Regions from separate parts of the Psychrobacillus sp. FSL K6-4615 genome, predicted to be linked through region 2. Evidence: a T-box and tRNA genes for the amino acid it is inferred to sense, from the RefSeq annotation. Region 2 holds a T-box; the other holds one or more tRNA genes.
The links. The T-box of region 2 lies ahead of MKX53_RS11200 (valine--tRNA ligase). A T-box ahead of a tRNA ligase gene usually reads a tRNA of that ligase, here a tRNA-Val.

Region 1 (7,156 bases), 1.2 Mb from region 2:
TCTGAATCCTGGCGAAGAATATCGGGTGTATCGTTACCGAGACGACAATGATGGTCAATATAATGTTGGTGGCGGTATGTGGGTTACTAAAATGAATGGTTATATTAAGTATGAAACACCTTCTAAAGAGATGCTTGCTAAATTAAATACTAAATGATATCAAGCCCTGCTCATTAAATTGAGTGGGGCTTTTTTATTTTTTTAATAATAAGTCTATAGACATCACTATTTCCAATATGTACTATTAAAGTAATCGGAAAGGAGAAAATACATATGTGTTCAAAGTTTATTAAAGGCACAATAATTACAACCCTTACCATGGGTTTACTTACATTCCAGGTGAATACGGTGGAGGCAGCGTCTAAAGTAATGTGGGGTAAAACAGAATTGAAGGCAGGTCAGACCGGAAAAGTTACAATACTAAAAGCAACACCTTTAGTAAAGATAAATTCAAAAGGTGGGTTAACCACTGTACGTATGCTGAAAAAAGGTGAAGAGTATCGTACATACCAGTACAAAGCTCAAAACGGCGGTTTATACGGAGTAGGTTCTGCAGGGTTTGTACAGAAAAATCCAAGTGCTGTCAAATATGCAACACCGTCTAAAGAGAAGTTAGCACAAGTTAACAAGGGTAAAGTAACTGCACCTGTTGTAAAACCAGAAGTCACTGGAACTCAACAGTTTAAAAACTTAGACGACTTAAAGAAGATCGCAAAAGACTTATATAACAACCCACAGTTCCAACCTAAAGAAGTTGTAGTTTACACAAAAACAGACTTGAAAGATCAGTTTACAGACTACAGTTTCCTCTCAAGTGATATTAGTCAAAACATTCAAGGATACACTTTCTTCGGAAGAAGTGTAGAAATAAGAACTGATAAAATTTCAAATGGTGTTTACAAAAATAGAATGTTAGTAGTTAACGATTATTATGAAGATGATGAGATTTTACGTAAGGAAAAAATGGATGCTGCTGAAAAATATATTGTAGAAAATTATAAGCTAGAAACAGATTATGATGTTGTTGCTGCTATAAATGATTTTGTTGTTGGGCAACTTGAGTATGGTGGAGACATTGAAGATGAGCATCAGTATTTAATATGGTGGATGAACAATACTGTATGTACTGGATATACTGATTTGATGTCTATATTGTTGGATAGATTTGGTATTGAATCTAGATTGCTAACAGGAGATGCTCATGCTTGGAACGCTGTAAAAGTTGGTGGTAACTGGTACTATACAGATGCAACTTACACTGACAACATCACTAGAAAAGATGATAGATTTATATTATTTACACAGTCCCAAAGAGACAAAGATATCTTTAACATTGAAACAGATTTCAAAGCTACAAATGTTGAGTTTGACCAAAGCATGGCTAAAGCTTATAATTACAAAGAAGTAAAGAAAGCTCAAGTAGCGAAGAAATAACATATACTAATTTACTTGATATAAAAGGGTTAATTTTCGTGGATTAGTATACAGTTAGTTAAAAGAAAATATATGAAAAAAGCATCTCTCATGAGGTGTTTTTTTATTTGTCCAAATAATACTAGTTGTAAAATAGAACTATTGTTCGTATAATAAATAAAAAAGAAGATGAGGTGTTTATTATGCCGGACATTCGACCAGAGGAATTAATATACTTCGAAAATCAACTATATTTGCCAATGCTGATAAAAGTGTTAGAAAAAGACATCAATCAAATAAATAATTTACCGTTAAAATTAAAAAGACCGTACTTACAAATAGTAGAGACTGCAGCTGAAAAGGTACAAAAAGATTTAAAGGCATCGGAAATGTATTTACTCCGTAATGATATGAAAGTCTTTAAATGGGGAACTGATAACGACTCAACGACATACATTTTCCAATCAAGAGGGATAGAGGACCACAAGAAACTTTTAAACGTAGAGATAAAGAATAAATGCGAAGAATTACTGGGAGCTTATTTAATACAATAAAATAAAAATCACCAACCATATTATTACTTCATAATAGAAGGACTTTCCTTACTCCTCTCGAATAGATACTTAAAGGGGGGAGTTAAATGAAAAAATATGAAGTCAAAATTACTTTTTATAGCGGACAAAAATTTGAATTTGAAACTAATTCAGATGTACGGAGTTTAAATCCCATTGAAATAAACGGAGCACGAATGATTATGACAGAAGAAGAAATTGGGATCAATATTATTCATATTAAAGACATGAAAGTAATTGAACGAACTTAATATAGTAGAAAACCACCTTCTATTAATCAACGGAAGGTGGTTTTCTATTTAAATAGTAGAAACTCAAAGCGTCCAAAGTGACCGATGTGTGACCAAACACTAAAAAAGTGTGACCAAAGAAGATAAAAATAGATGGTTAATGAAAATTTATACCTTAAAAACTATTGTCAAATAAGACATTTGAAAGTAGAATAAATAATGTGAAATACAGGAAGTCTACTATGGTAAGGAAGAGGTCACCGGTTCAAATCCGGTTGGAAGCTTCTCATTAATTTATTTTAAGGAAAAAACTTGTCCTAATGTCAGATATATGATATTATAGTTCTTGTCTGGTTTTCATTTAAATAAGAAAATACTTTCAACAGAATGTATAATAGTTTTTCCAGATGGAATGCTATAACGTACTAGATTTTATAAAACCCAGGAGGATTAGCTCAGCTGGGAGAGCATCTGCCTTACAAGCAGAGGGTCGGCGGTTCGAGCCCGTCATCCTCCACCATAATATTTAAATTTAGCTTTGGAGGGGTAGCGAAGTGGCTAAACGCGGCGGACTGTAAATCCGCTCCTTAGGGTTCGGCGGTTCGAATCCGTCCCCCTCCACCAGTTTAATGGGGTATAGCCAAGCGGTAAGGCAATGGATTTTGATTCCATCATGCCCTGGTTCGAATCCAGGTACCCCAGCCAACTTTTTCAAATAGTATTGGGGCCTTAGCTCAGCTGGGAGAGCGCCTGCCTTGCACGCAGGAGGTCAGCGGTTCGATCCCGCTAGGCTCCATAAATATAGTAAAACTCTTTCAACCTAAAGTTGAGAGAGTTTTTTTGTGGGTGAAAATACTTTTCAATATAGTGCATTTTCCTTTATGATGAAATAAAAAGCGAGGTGTACAATTTGACTGAGACACTAACCTATGGGGATGTAACCTTACGTCCATTACTAACTTCAGATAGTGGAGCATTGTGGGAACTGTATGAACCCAAAATTTTTGAATTTATGTTAAATAAAATAGAAAACAAGCAACAGCTAGAAAAGTGGTTGGCAGTTGGCATTCACCAAATGAATGTAGAGGGAACTGCTCTTGCATTTGTAGTAGAAAATACAGAAACAAAAGAAATTATGGGTACCACTCGTATTTATGGAATAGACCAGACAAATTATAGTTGCGAGATAGGCTCTACTTACTATGGGAAACAGTATCAGCGTACACACGTAAATACGACGTGTAAATATTTATTGTTAAAGTATTGCTTTGAGCAAATGGGGACAATTCGTGTTCAGTTTAAAACAGATGAGTTAAATGTATCTTCTCAAAGGGCAATTGAACGAATTGGCGGTGTAAAAGAGGGTATACTGCGAAATGAACGGATACGATCTAACGGTTTTGTTCGAAATGCGGTTGTCTACTCTATTATAGATAGCGAATGGTCGGAAGTGAAATACAAGCTAGTTCAATTAATGAATAAATATTCGTAATTATGCTTGGTTGAGCCAAACACCCTCTAGCATTTACAATAGATGTAAGAACTAAAGGGGGCATAAAATTATGAATAAATTAAATATATCAATTATCGGGGTCCCAATGGATCTAGGGCAAAATAGACGAGGTGTCGATATGGGACCGAGTGCTATACGATATGCTGGGGTAGTGGAGAGACTTCAAGAGCTTGGTCACTCTGTAGATGATGTAGGGGACATTGCAATAGGTAGAAGAGAGACATCTCAAAATACGAAATTACGTAATCTAGAAGAAGTGGTTGCAGCTAATACAATACTTGCTAACCGAGTTCACGATATTATTGGGGAAGGCAATTTTCCAATAGTCCTTGGCGGGGATCATAGTATTGCTATAGGAACACTTGCTGGATTGGCAGATCGCTATGAAAACTTGGGAGTTATTTGGTATGATGCACATGCCGATTTAAATACTGCTGAAACATCGCCGACTGGTAATATTCATGGGATGCCACTTGCAGTAAGTATTGGATTAGGACATGAGGAGCTAGTGAATATTCGAGATTTTGCACCGAAGATTAAACCAGAGAATGTTGTTATTATAGGTGCTCGTTCGGTAGATCCAGGAGAACGTGAACTGATCAAAGAAAAAGGTATTAAAGTATTTTCTATGCATGAAATTGACAAGCTTGGAATGTCTGAAGTAATGACACAAGCCATTCAGTATTTTGTGGATCGTAAGGTTGATGGAGTGCATCTTTCACTCGATTTAGATGGTCTAGATCCACTATATACACCCGGCGTAGGAACTCCCGTGGCTGGTGGGATCTCATATCGAGAAAGTCATTTAGCAATGGAAATGCTCTATGCTTCAAATATGATCACTTCTGCTGAATTCGTAGAAGTAAACCCAATTTTGGATGAAAAAAATAAAACAGCTGATGTAGCAGTAGGACTAATGGGGTCACTATTAGGAGAAAGCCTTATTTAAGAAGGGTATATAGGGACCAACATTATTCATAGATAAGTTAAATAGCTGAAAAGAAAAAGCGGACATATTGTCTGCTTTTTCTTTTTGATAATCCAGACAAAGTTGGAAAAGTTTGATAATATTAAGATATTATAAATAAATGAAACCTGTGGATACCTTCATACGTAAAGGTAAGACAGCCGCATGGGGCGGAGGCGAGATATCACGATGGATGCGTTAGTGAATAAACGAATAAAACAAGTATTAAAGGGTGATAAAGACGCATTCGCGGAGATTGTCGACCTGTATCAGCATAGACTATTTCAAGTGTGCTTTAGGATGCTTGGGAACCGTCATGAAGCAGAAGATATAGCTCAAGAGGCGTTTGTCCGTGCTTTCATCAATATTCATACGTTCGATCAAAAAAGAAAATTTTCAACTTGGCTGTATAGAATTGCTACTAATTTATGTATTGATCGTATTCGTAAAAAAAAGCCGGATTACTATTTAGATGCAGAAGTAAGAGGTACAGAAGGCCTTGATATGTATTCTCAAATCGCAGCCTCTGATGAACTTCCAGAAGAAGAACTCATGAAACTGGAACTACAGGAGCGTATACAGTATGAAATTAGTAGACTTCCCGATAAATATAGATCGGCTATTGTATTAAAGTATATGGAAGAATTATCTTTGCAAGAAATAAGCGAGATATTAGATTTGCCACTTGGAACAGTTAAAACAAGGATTCATAGAGGACGAGAAGCGCTTAGAAAACAGTTAAGCAGACAGCCTCATATATAATATAGGAGGGAATCAAGATGAATGCGTGTCCAGAACGAATTGTTCACTTTATGCACGAATATTTAGATGGTGAAATCAGCCGTGAACATGAGCTGGAACTTAAATCTCATTTGCAATCATGCGAAGCTTGCCAGGCTCATATGCATGAGTTAAGCGATGTTGTTGCTTTCGTCAAAGGAGCTGCTCACATAGAGGCACCAAATGATTTCAATCATTCGGTTATAGCTAGATTGCCGAAAGAAAAATCTTCTGCAGGGGTTAGTAAATGGTTGCGACGTCATCCAGTTCTTGCAGCCGCTGCAATGTTCTTATTATTGATGAGTAGTGCACTTTTTACGAACTTTAATGATGAGCAACAATTCTCCTTTACTAAGCAAGAAAACGTTCTTGTAGAAGGAGAAACAGTTATTATACCTGAAGGACAAGTCGTTAAGGGAGATCTGGTTGTTCGAAACGGGGATGTTCAGATTGACGGAGAATTAGATGGAAACTTAACGATTATCAATGGAACTGCATATATGGCTTCTACTGCGAATGTTACCGGAACTAGTGAAGAAATCAATGAAGTATTTGACTGGCTATGGTTCCACATTAAAGACGGTGCGAAGAATGTTGTGTCATTCTTTGAAAAAGAGGACAAATAGAAATGAAAGTCTATCCATAAATATTATTGGATAGACTTTTTGTGTTCCAAAAGCGAGGGATTATCGTAATTATGTTATACTTATTTAGAATGGATTAGTGAGGAAAAGTGGGGGATGCCACATGTCGTTTATGGAGCAATTTACAGACCTTATGCCAGTAAACGTTATTGTAAATATTTTGGATGTTTTATTTGTATGGTTTGTTATTTATAAGGTTATTACCTTGATTAAAGGAACTAAAGCAGTTCAATTGTTAAAAGGAATTTTTGTGATTGTTATTGCAAGAGTTGTAACGGACTTTTTCGGCTTAAATACGCTTGACTGGTTATTGGATCGAGTAATTGAGTTTGGGTTCTTAGCTATTATTATTATTTTCCAACCGGAAATAAGAAGAGCACTTGAACAGATCGGTAGAGGGAAGTTATTCTCTAGAAGCACCATGCAGCTGGAAGAAGAGCAAGGTCGACTCATAACAGCCATGACGAAATCGATTAGTTATATGGCAAAGAGAAGAATTGGTGCCCTCATCTCCATAGAGAGAGAAACCGGTTTGACCGATTATATAGAAACGGGTATTCCGTTAAACTCTTATATCACATCAGAGCTTCTTATTAATATATTCATTCCAAATACGCCACTTCATGATGGGGCCGTTATTATAAAAAAAGATAAAATTGCTTCAGCAGCATCCTATTTGCCTTTGTCTGAAAGTCCTTTCATATCGAAAGAATTAGGTACGAGGCATCGAGCTGCAATTGGTTTAAGTGAAGTGACAGATGCGATAACGATTGTTGTTTCAGAAGAAACTGGGGCGATTAGTTTAACCTCCAATGGAGATTTACGAAGAGATTTATCGTTAGAGGAATTTGAGACCCATTTAACTCGCCTTTGGTTTCCAGTGGAAGAGCAAGTAACTTCTTCTAAATGGTTATGGAGGGGGAAACAAAATGGATAAAATGATGAATAATCCATGGTTCTTGCGGATAACTGCACTAATATTAGCAATCGCACTTTTTATAAGTGTGAGAAGTGAATTAGAAAGCGATAATAAGAAT
Region 2 (7,156 bases):
GGTAGCGGTATTGACTTAATGAGTGATGCAGTTGAGCTAATCGATACGGAAATTCAAAAAATAGGGAAAGACTTTAAGTTTGTTGGTTATCCAACTTACAAATAAGATGTAATGGATGTGGCATATTAGATGAAATTTGGATTTGATATTGATGATACATTGATCAATTTAAGAGAACATGCTTTTCATATTTATAACGAAAAGTTAGGACAACAAGTGGAATTAGATAAATTTCATGCGTTAGATAGAGTTGAAATACATGAATTATTCGGATTGTCCGATGAAGCCGGCTCTAAAATGTGGAATGATACATTGGAACAAATATATTATACTAATTGTCCAGCATACCCAGATGCTGTAGAAACGTTAGTAAATCTACAACAACAGGGGCATGAGGTATACTATATTACGGCTAGACCAGCAGAACATCGTGAAAGAACGATGAATTGGTTAATGGAACAAGGATTCCCAGTCACAGAAGAAAAATTCTTTTGTGGCATGAAGGACCAAGCAAAGGTAAATATTATTCGGGACTTACAGTTGGATTATTATTTCGACGATAAGCCAGACGTATTAAACACATTAACAGATGATACATTACAAGTTTATGTGAAAACGCAATCGTATAACCAACATCTTACAATTCCAAGGTTAACAAATTGGTTAGAACTAAAGCAGATTGTGGATAAAAACAACGACAAAAAGTAATTCTAAGTGAAATATGTTCTATCCCTTTTGTTCTATTCATAAGTTGTCCTATAGAAGGAGGATGACTTATGACGACAAAAACCTGGGATGTAAAAGAACAATTTCGTTTTCCACCAAGCTTTGGGGTTCCGAAAGAAATTAAAAATGTTGCAGTAACTCCTCAATGCGAAGTCACTGAGAAGGAGAATATTATTCAAATAGTAGGTATATACCACATCACCTGCCACGTTAAGTTTGAGGAAGGTGAAGAGGAGCATCATGCTACGAGCGAATTCACCGAGATTGAAGACTTAGATCTGCAAGGTGAGGTCGGCTATTTTGAATATGCAGTACCAATGAGTATCGAATTCGGTAAAGACAAATTAAAAGAAGGTTCCAAGCCAACAGTTCAAGTGAACCATATTAACTCGAAACCAACAGAGCAAGCGGCAATTGAAGTTGGGTGGACTGTACACTGTGAATACGAGGAAGCTCCTGTACCCGTTCCAGTTAAACCAGTTGCAGAAGTAGAAGCACCAAACCCTGCTGAACCAGTTGAAGTGAAAATACCGCAAGGCGAGGAGTTCGAGCTTCAATTCATTTTAGATTTGGATGATGGATATTCAAAGCTGACATTCCCATCAAATAATGTTCTTGTAAAACAAAAAACAGATGAGTAGTAATAGTACCAATAAGAGGAAATCCCATGTGGTAGGCACGATTAGTACTCGTATTAATTGGAAAGTACAAATTGGAATACTTACATGCTTACAATAGAAACGTGTTTTACGTAACCAATCGGGCAATAAATATGGGTTATATCCTTTTCTCATTGTAATTCTCCTTTCACCATACTAGACTTGACGGCATATAATAATATCCTTTACAATGGAACAAATGAATAGAGATGCAATGAATGGGAAGAGTAGAATGATTTGGTTCTCAAAAGAAAGGAAACAATTTGCTGAAATGTTTCTGTTAACCGCCATTTGAAGGTAGCCCACGAGCAGTATTTGTGAACGTAAGTAGCAAATGCCGGTTTGAAGCCGTTATCGAATTGAGAGCGTGATGCGTTTTTTAGCATTCGCGAATAAAGGTGGTACCGCGAACAAACTCCTTCGTCCTTTAATGACGATAGGAGTTTTTTTATATTCGTTCAAATGTTGAACGAAAATAAAGCCTCCGGCGGATGTCACAGATTTTAAAGAGGAGTCAAGGAAGGCAGTCTAAGTTCGCGACGTCGTGTCGCAACGCCTACATGACCTACATCCTGTAGGCCTCAAGCTCGATTCAAAATCTGGACGCAATTACTCCGAGGCGTAATTGATATTCTTTTTTAGGAGGAACTGACAATGACAAACGAAACAACGATGTCCACAAAGTATGATCCGCAGTCGATTGAAAAAGGACGGTATGAATGGTGGTTAGAAGGAAAATACTTCGAAGCTCATCCAGAAAGCGATAAAGAACCTTATACTATCGTAATTCCACCACCGAATGTTACCGGTAAACTACATTTAGGTCACGCATGGGATACTACATTACAAGATATTATTGTTCGTATGAAACGTATGCAAGGATATGATGCTTTATGGCTTCCGGGTATGGATCATGCAGGTATCGCAACACAAGCAAAAGTAGAGGAAAAACTGCGTGCTGATAATATTACAAGATATGATTTGGGCCGCGAAAAGTTTGTCGAAGAAACATGGAAGTGGAAAGAAGAATACGCTGGTCATATCCGTGCACAATGGTCGAAACTTGGACTTGGGTTAGACTATTCGCGTGAGCGCTTTACTTTAGATGAAGGATTATCAAATGCAGTGAAAGAAGTATTCGTAAAGCTGTATAACAAAGGTTTAATCTACCGCGGCGAATACATTATCAACTGGGATCCAGCAACTAAAACGGCACTTTCTGATATTGAAGTAATCCACAAAGATGTACAGGGTGCATTCTATCATATGCATTACCCACTTGCAGATGGTACTGGATCAATCGATGTTGCTACTACTAGACCAGAAACAATGCTTGGGGATACTGCAGTAGCAGTACATCCAGAAGATGATCGTTATAAGCATTTAATCGGAAAAACAGTAAAACTTCCGATTATTGGACGTGAAATACCGATTGTTGGAGATGATTACGTTGATATGGAGTTTGGAAGTGGCGCAGTGAAAATTACACCTGCACATGACCCAAATGACTTTGAAATCGGGAACCGTCACAACTTACAACGTATTTTAGTGATGAATGAAGACGGAACGATGAATGGGAATGCAGCTACTTATAATGGAATGGACCGATTTGAATGTCGTAAACAAATCGTTAAAGATTTACAAGATGCAGGAGTTCTTTTCAAAATTGAAGAACATGCGCATTCAGTAGGACATTCTGAACGAAGTGGAGCAGTAGTTGAACCATATCTATCGACTCAATGGTTTGTTAAAATGCAACCACTTGCAAAAGAAGCTATAAAACTTCAAGAAGCAGAAGGAAAAGTGAATTTTGTACCAGATCGTTTTGAAAAAACGTATTTGCGTTGGATGGAAAATATTCATGACTGGTGTATATCACGTCAATTATGGTGGGGACATCGTATTCCAGCTTGGTATCATAAAGAAACTGGAGAAATTTATGTTGGGAACGAAGCACCAGCTGATCCAGAAAACTGGAATCAAGATAACGATGTCTTAGATACTTGGTTCTCCTCGGCATTATGGCCGTTTTCTACATTAGGTTGGCCAGATGCAGAAAACGAAGAGTTCAAAAAGTATTATCCTACAAATGCGCTCGTAACTGGTTATGACATTATATTCTTCTGGGTTTCTCGTATGATTTTCCAAGGGATAGAATTTACTGGTACTCGTCCTTTTGATGATGTTCTAATACACGGTCTGGTACGTGCGGAAGACGGTCGTAAGATGTCTAAATCGCTAGGAAATGGTATTGATCCAATGGATATTATTGATCAATACGGAGCAGATTCGCTACGTTACTTCCTAAGTACTGGATCATCACCTGGGCAAGATTTACGTTTCTCAACAGAAAAAGTAGAAGCTGTTTGGAACTTTGCCAACAAAATTTGGAATGCATCTCGTTTTGCATTAATGAATATGGATGGCTTGAAATTTGAAGAGATAAATTTAGATGGTAAAAAATCGGTTGCGGATGCATGGATTCTTACACGTTTAAATGAAACGATTGAGCAAGTAACAAGACTTTCAGATCGTTATGAATTTGGTGAAGTTGGTCGTGCGCTTTATAACTTCATCTGGGATGATTTCTGTGACTGGTATATTGAAATGGCAAAACTTCCACTTAACGGGGAAGATGAAGAAGTGAAAAAAATGACACGTTCCGTACTAGCTTATGTTTTAGACAATACTATGCGTCTATTACATCCATTTATGCCATTCATTACAGAAGAAATTTGGCAAAACCTTCCGCATGAAGGAGAGTCGATTACAGTTGCTGCTTGGCCGACTGTAATCGAAGCACTTTCAAACAAAGATGAAGCGGACAATATGAAGTTACTTTCTGAAATTATCCGCTCGGTTCGTAATATTCGTTCAGAAGTACAAACGCCAATGAGCAAAAAAGTTCCTTTATATGTTTCCGCGAAGGATGCAAATACATTAGCCGTATTAGAAGCAAATGCTAAGTATTTGGAGCGTTTCTGTAATCCAGAACCACTTGTAATAGGATTAGAATTAGAAGCACCTAGTCAATCAATGTCTGCTGTAGTTACGGGAGCGGTTTTATATCTTCCGCTACAAGGGTTAATCGATATTGATGCCGAGAAAGCTCGTTTAACAAAAGAGCTAGAAAAATGGGCTAAAGAAGTGAAGTTAGTTCAAGGGAAACTATCTAATGAACGCTTTGTTTCCAAAGCACCAGAGGCAGTAGTTGCAGAAGAACGTGCAAAAGAAGCTGACTATCTAGAGAAACACGCATCTGTATTGAAGCGTATGGAAGAATTAAATAATCTATAAAAAATTTGAGCGTGCACCCGATGATTTGGGTGCATGCTTTTTTTCGGGAAGAGTTCTCCAGATTCCAGTGGTTTTTCATGACATTCGGGTGATATTTCTATACATTCAGGTGATTCTCCGCTACTTTCCTGTGTTTCCATTCAAACGTCAAAAAAGAGAGGACGATTAAATCTCGTCTCTCTCTTTTTTTGTGAGTTTCTTATGAATATATTCCATTATAGGCTCTGCAATATCTTCTTTAGTTGTTTCGTAATAGGATCTTGCGCCAACGGGATCCTCGATTTCATTGAAAAGCCAGGTTTCGTCCGGTAATAGAAGAAAATCAATACCAATATAATCACTTTTAAGCGATTTAGCGATTTTCTCTACCTCTATATGTTGTTGTGAGTCTAGCATGTATTTTTCAACTGTACCACCTAGTGTGAAATTAGATTTAAAACTATCTTTTGGTCCAATTCTTTTTACAGCACCCACTACTTCTTCGCCGAGCATGAATACACGTACATCAGTAGCGTTTGTTTCAATATACTGCTGGGCGATAATCGTGTTTTCGGAAAACATATTTAGGAAGGAAGTGGCTTCTTTTTGGGTTTTAACTATTTCTACTTGCTTCCCGCCGTGGCCGTCGATTGTTTTTAGTATAATAGGATATTCATTAATCTCAGTATCAGTTACTATTTTTTTAGTTGGTACGGTTGCAATACCAAGAAGCTGTACAAGCTGTATTGCTTTTAATTTGTCATTGGCAATAACATTTACCTCTGCCCGATTGAACATTGGTATATTGCGTTGTTCTAATTGTTTTGCAAGTTGCGGGTTTCTGGAACGAAAGAATATAAAGTCTGCTTCTGGGATGGGACTTTGATCATCTACTACTTTTAACGTTAACGAATATTGACTCGAAGCATTTATTAATCGATCAATGAAGCTTCGGTTTCGTTCTATTTCGGCTTTTTCGTAAATGAGCAATCCATTCATACAACAGCTCCTATTTTAGATTGAATATATTCAATCATAGCGTCCCCAACATTTATACCAGTCACATTAAAGATGTTACGAATATGTGCAACGCCATTTACTTCACAAACGAGTGGTTCATCATTATCCCCAAACAACAAATCTACACCTGCGAACTCTGCACCTAAAGCTTCAGCAGCTTGGATTGCCACTTCCATTTGTCGGGACGTGAGAATAATAGGGGAGGCGGAGCCACCGTTTGTTATATTGGCACGGAAATCTGTTTGAGATTCGCGAAACATACAGGCAACGACTTGTCCGCCTACTACATTTACACGGATGTCTCTACCTCTACTATTTGCGATAAATTGTTGAAAGACATATTCAATTCCTGCAAGTTCCTCAATTTTTGCGAAGAATTGTTCTCTAGTTTCTATTAAATACACCTTCATACCAAATGAGCCATGTGCTTCTTTAATAATCATAGGTAATGGAATTACTTGCAACACTTGTTCAAAGTAACCTGATTCTTGTATAGAAAATCCTGGATATACTTTAGGTGCTACGATGGTAATTGGCATTGGCACCCCGGCATTTGCCAACATCATGTATTGTCTTGCTTTATTATCGCAGATTTCTATAACATTAGGATCATTAAATACTGGAATACCCTCATTTTTTAAATACTGGGCAAGCAAAATATCTTTGTCTAAAAACACGACAAAATCTGGTTTAGCATGTAACCTTTGCTGGACATTCATCAGCACTTCATAATTTTTCACTAAAATGGCTTGAATATCATGTCTATCCGCCGCTTCCTTTAACAGAAGAGCTTGATCGATAAATTTATCATGTGTAAGACTACCGTTGTATACGATCCAACATGTTTGCATAATGAATGACCTCCACTAGTACGTGTTATAATGTGTTCACAAGAAGTTTAGCACGAAATTTAATCAGACGGAATAGGGTGAACTACGTGGAAATAAAAAATTTTAATAAATATAAAACAAAATGGAATATAGAGAGTGAAACAATTATTAAACCAGGACTCGAGATGATCCAGGCTGCAATGCAGAAATTGGGCAATCCCCAGGACAAGCATAAAGTTATTCATGTGGCTGGGACAAATGGAAAAGGCTCTACAATCGCTTTTTTGACAGCATTAGCAGGCGAACATGGCTTGAGTTATGGATCCTTTACAAGCCCAAGTATAGTCGATGTACATGATCAAATTCAGATAAACGGTATACCCATTACAGAAAAACAAATGGATAAAGCTTTTGCCCTTATGCAAAAAAGAGGGATAAGTGGTATGTTAACGGATTTCGAATTACTAACAGTGGCAGCCTTTTTAATATTTGAGACAATGGAATTAGATGTTTTATTCATTGAAGTAGGCATGGGAGGACGTCTCGATAGTACGAACATCATGAAAAACTCAATAGCTGTTATACCTAGCATTTCCATTGACCATACAAATTTCTTGGGAGATACAATTGAAAAAATTAGTTGGC

Region 1: it encodes a tRNA-Val, which carries the amino acid that the T-box ahead of MKX53_RS11200 (valine--tRNA ligase) is inferred to sense. The anticodon was not compared.

What each region holds. Positions count from the first base shown of each region.
Region 1 covers NZ_JBBOYQ010000001.1:3,453,409-3,460,564, reverse strand. The annotation lists gene MKX53_RS17350 (M15 family metallopeptidase) at 1-157, shown strand, start outside; gene MKX53_RS17345 (transglutaminase-like domain-containing protein) at 274-1,434, shown strand; gene MKX53_RS17340 (hypothetical protein) at 1,617-1,967, shown strand; gene MKX53_RS17335 (hypothetical protein) at 2,054-2,236, shown strand; tRNA gene MKX53_RS17330 (tRNA-Val) at 2,660-2,735, shown strand; tRNA gene MKX53_RS17325 (tRNA-Tyr) at 2,756-2,839, shown strand; tRNA gene MKX53_RS17320 (tRNA-Gln) at 2,846-2,920, shown strand; tRNA gene MKX53_RS17315 (tRNA-Ala) at 2,939-3,011, shown strand; gene MKX53_RS17310 (GNAT family N-acetyltransferase) at 3,117-3,707, shown strand; gene rocF (arginase) at 3,778-4,677, shown strand; gene sigW (RNA polymerase sigma factor SigW) at 4,885-5,457, shown strand; gene MKX53_RS17295 (zf-HC2 domain-containing protein) at 5,475-6,101, shown strand; gene cdaA (diadenylate cyclase CdaA) at 6,223-7,056, shown strand; gene MKX53_RS17285 (CdaR family protein) at 7,049-7,156, shown strand, end outside.
Region 2 covers NZ_JBBOYQ010000001.1:2,244,682-2,251,837, reverse strand. The annotation lists gene ribD (bifunctional diaminohydroxyphosphoribosylaminopyrimidine deaminase/5-amino-6-(5-phosphoribosylamino)uracil reductase RibD) at 1-105, shown strand, start outside; gene MKX53_RS11210 (5' nucleotidase, NT5C type) at 130-708, shown strand; gene MKX53_RS11205 (hypothetical protein) at 777-1,367, shown strand; T-box leader at 1,591-1,816, shown strand; gene MKX53_RS11200 (valine--tRNA ligase) at 2,040-4,682, shown strand; gene MKX53_RS11195 (ATP-grasp domain-containing protein) at 4,848-5,660, opposite strand; gene MKX53_RS11190 (ATP-grasp domain-containing protein) at 5,657-6,532, opposite strand; gene MKX53_RS11185 (bifunctional folylpolyglutamate synthase/dihydrofolate synthase) at 6,619-7,156, shown strand, end outside.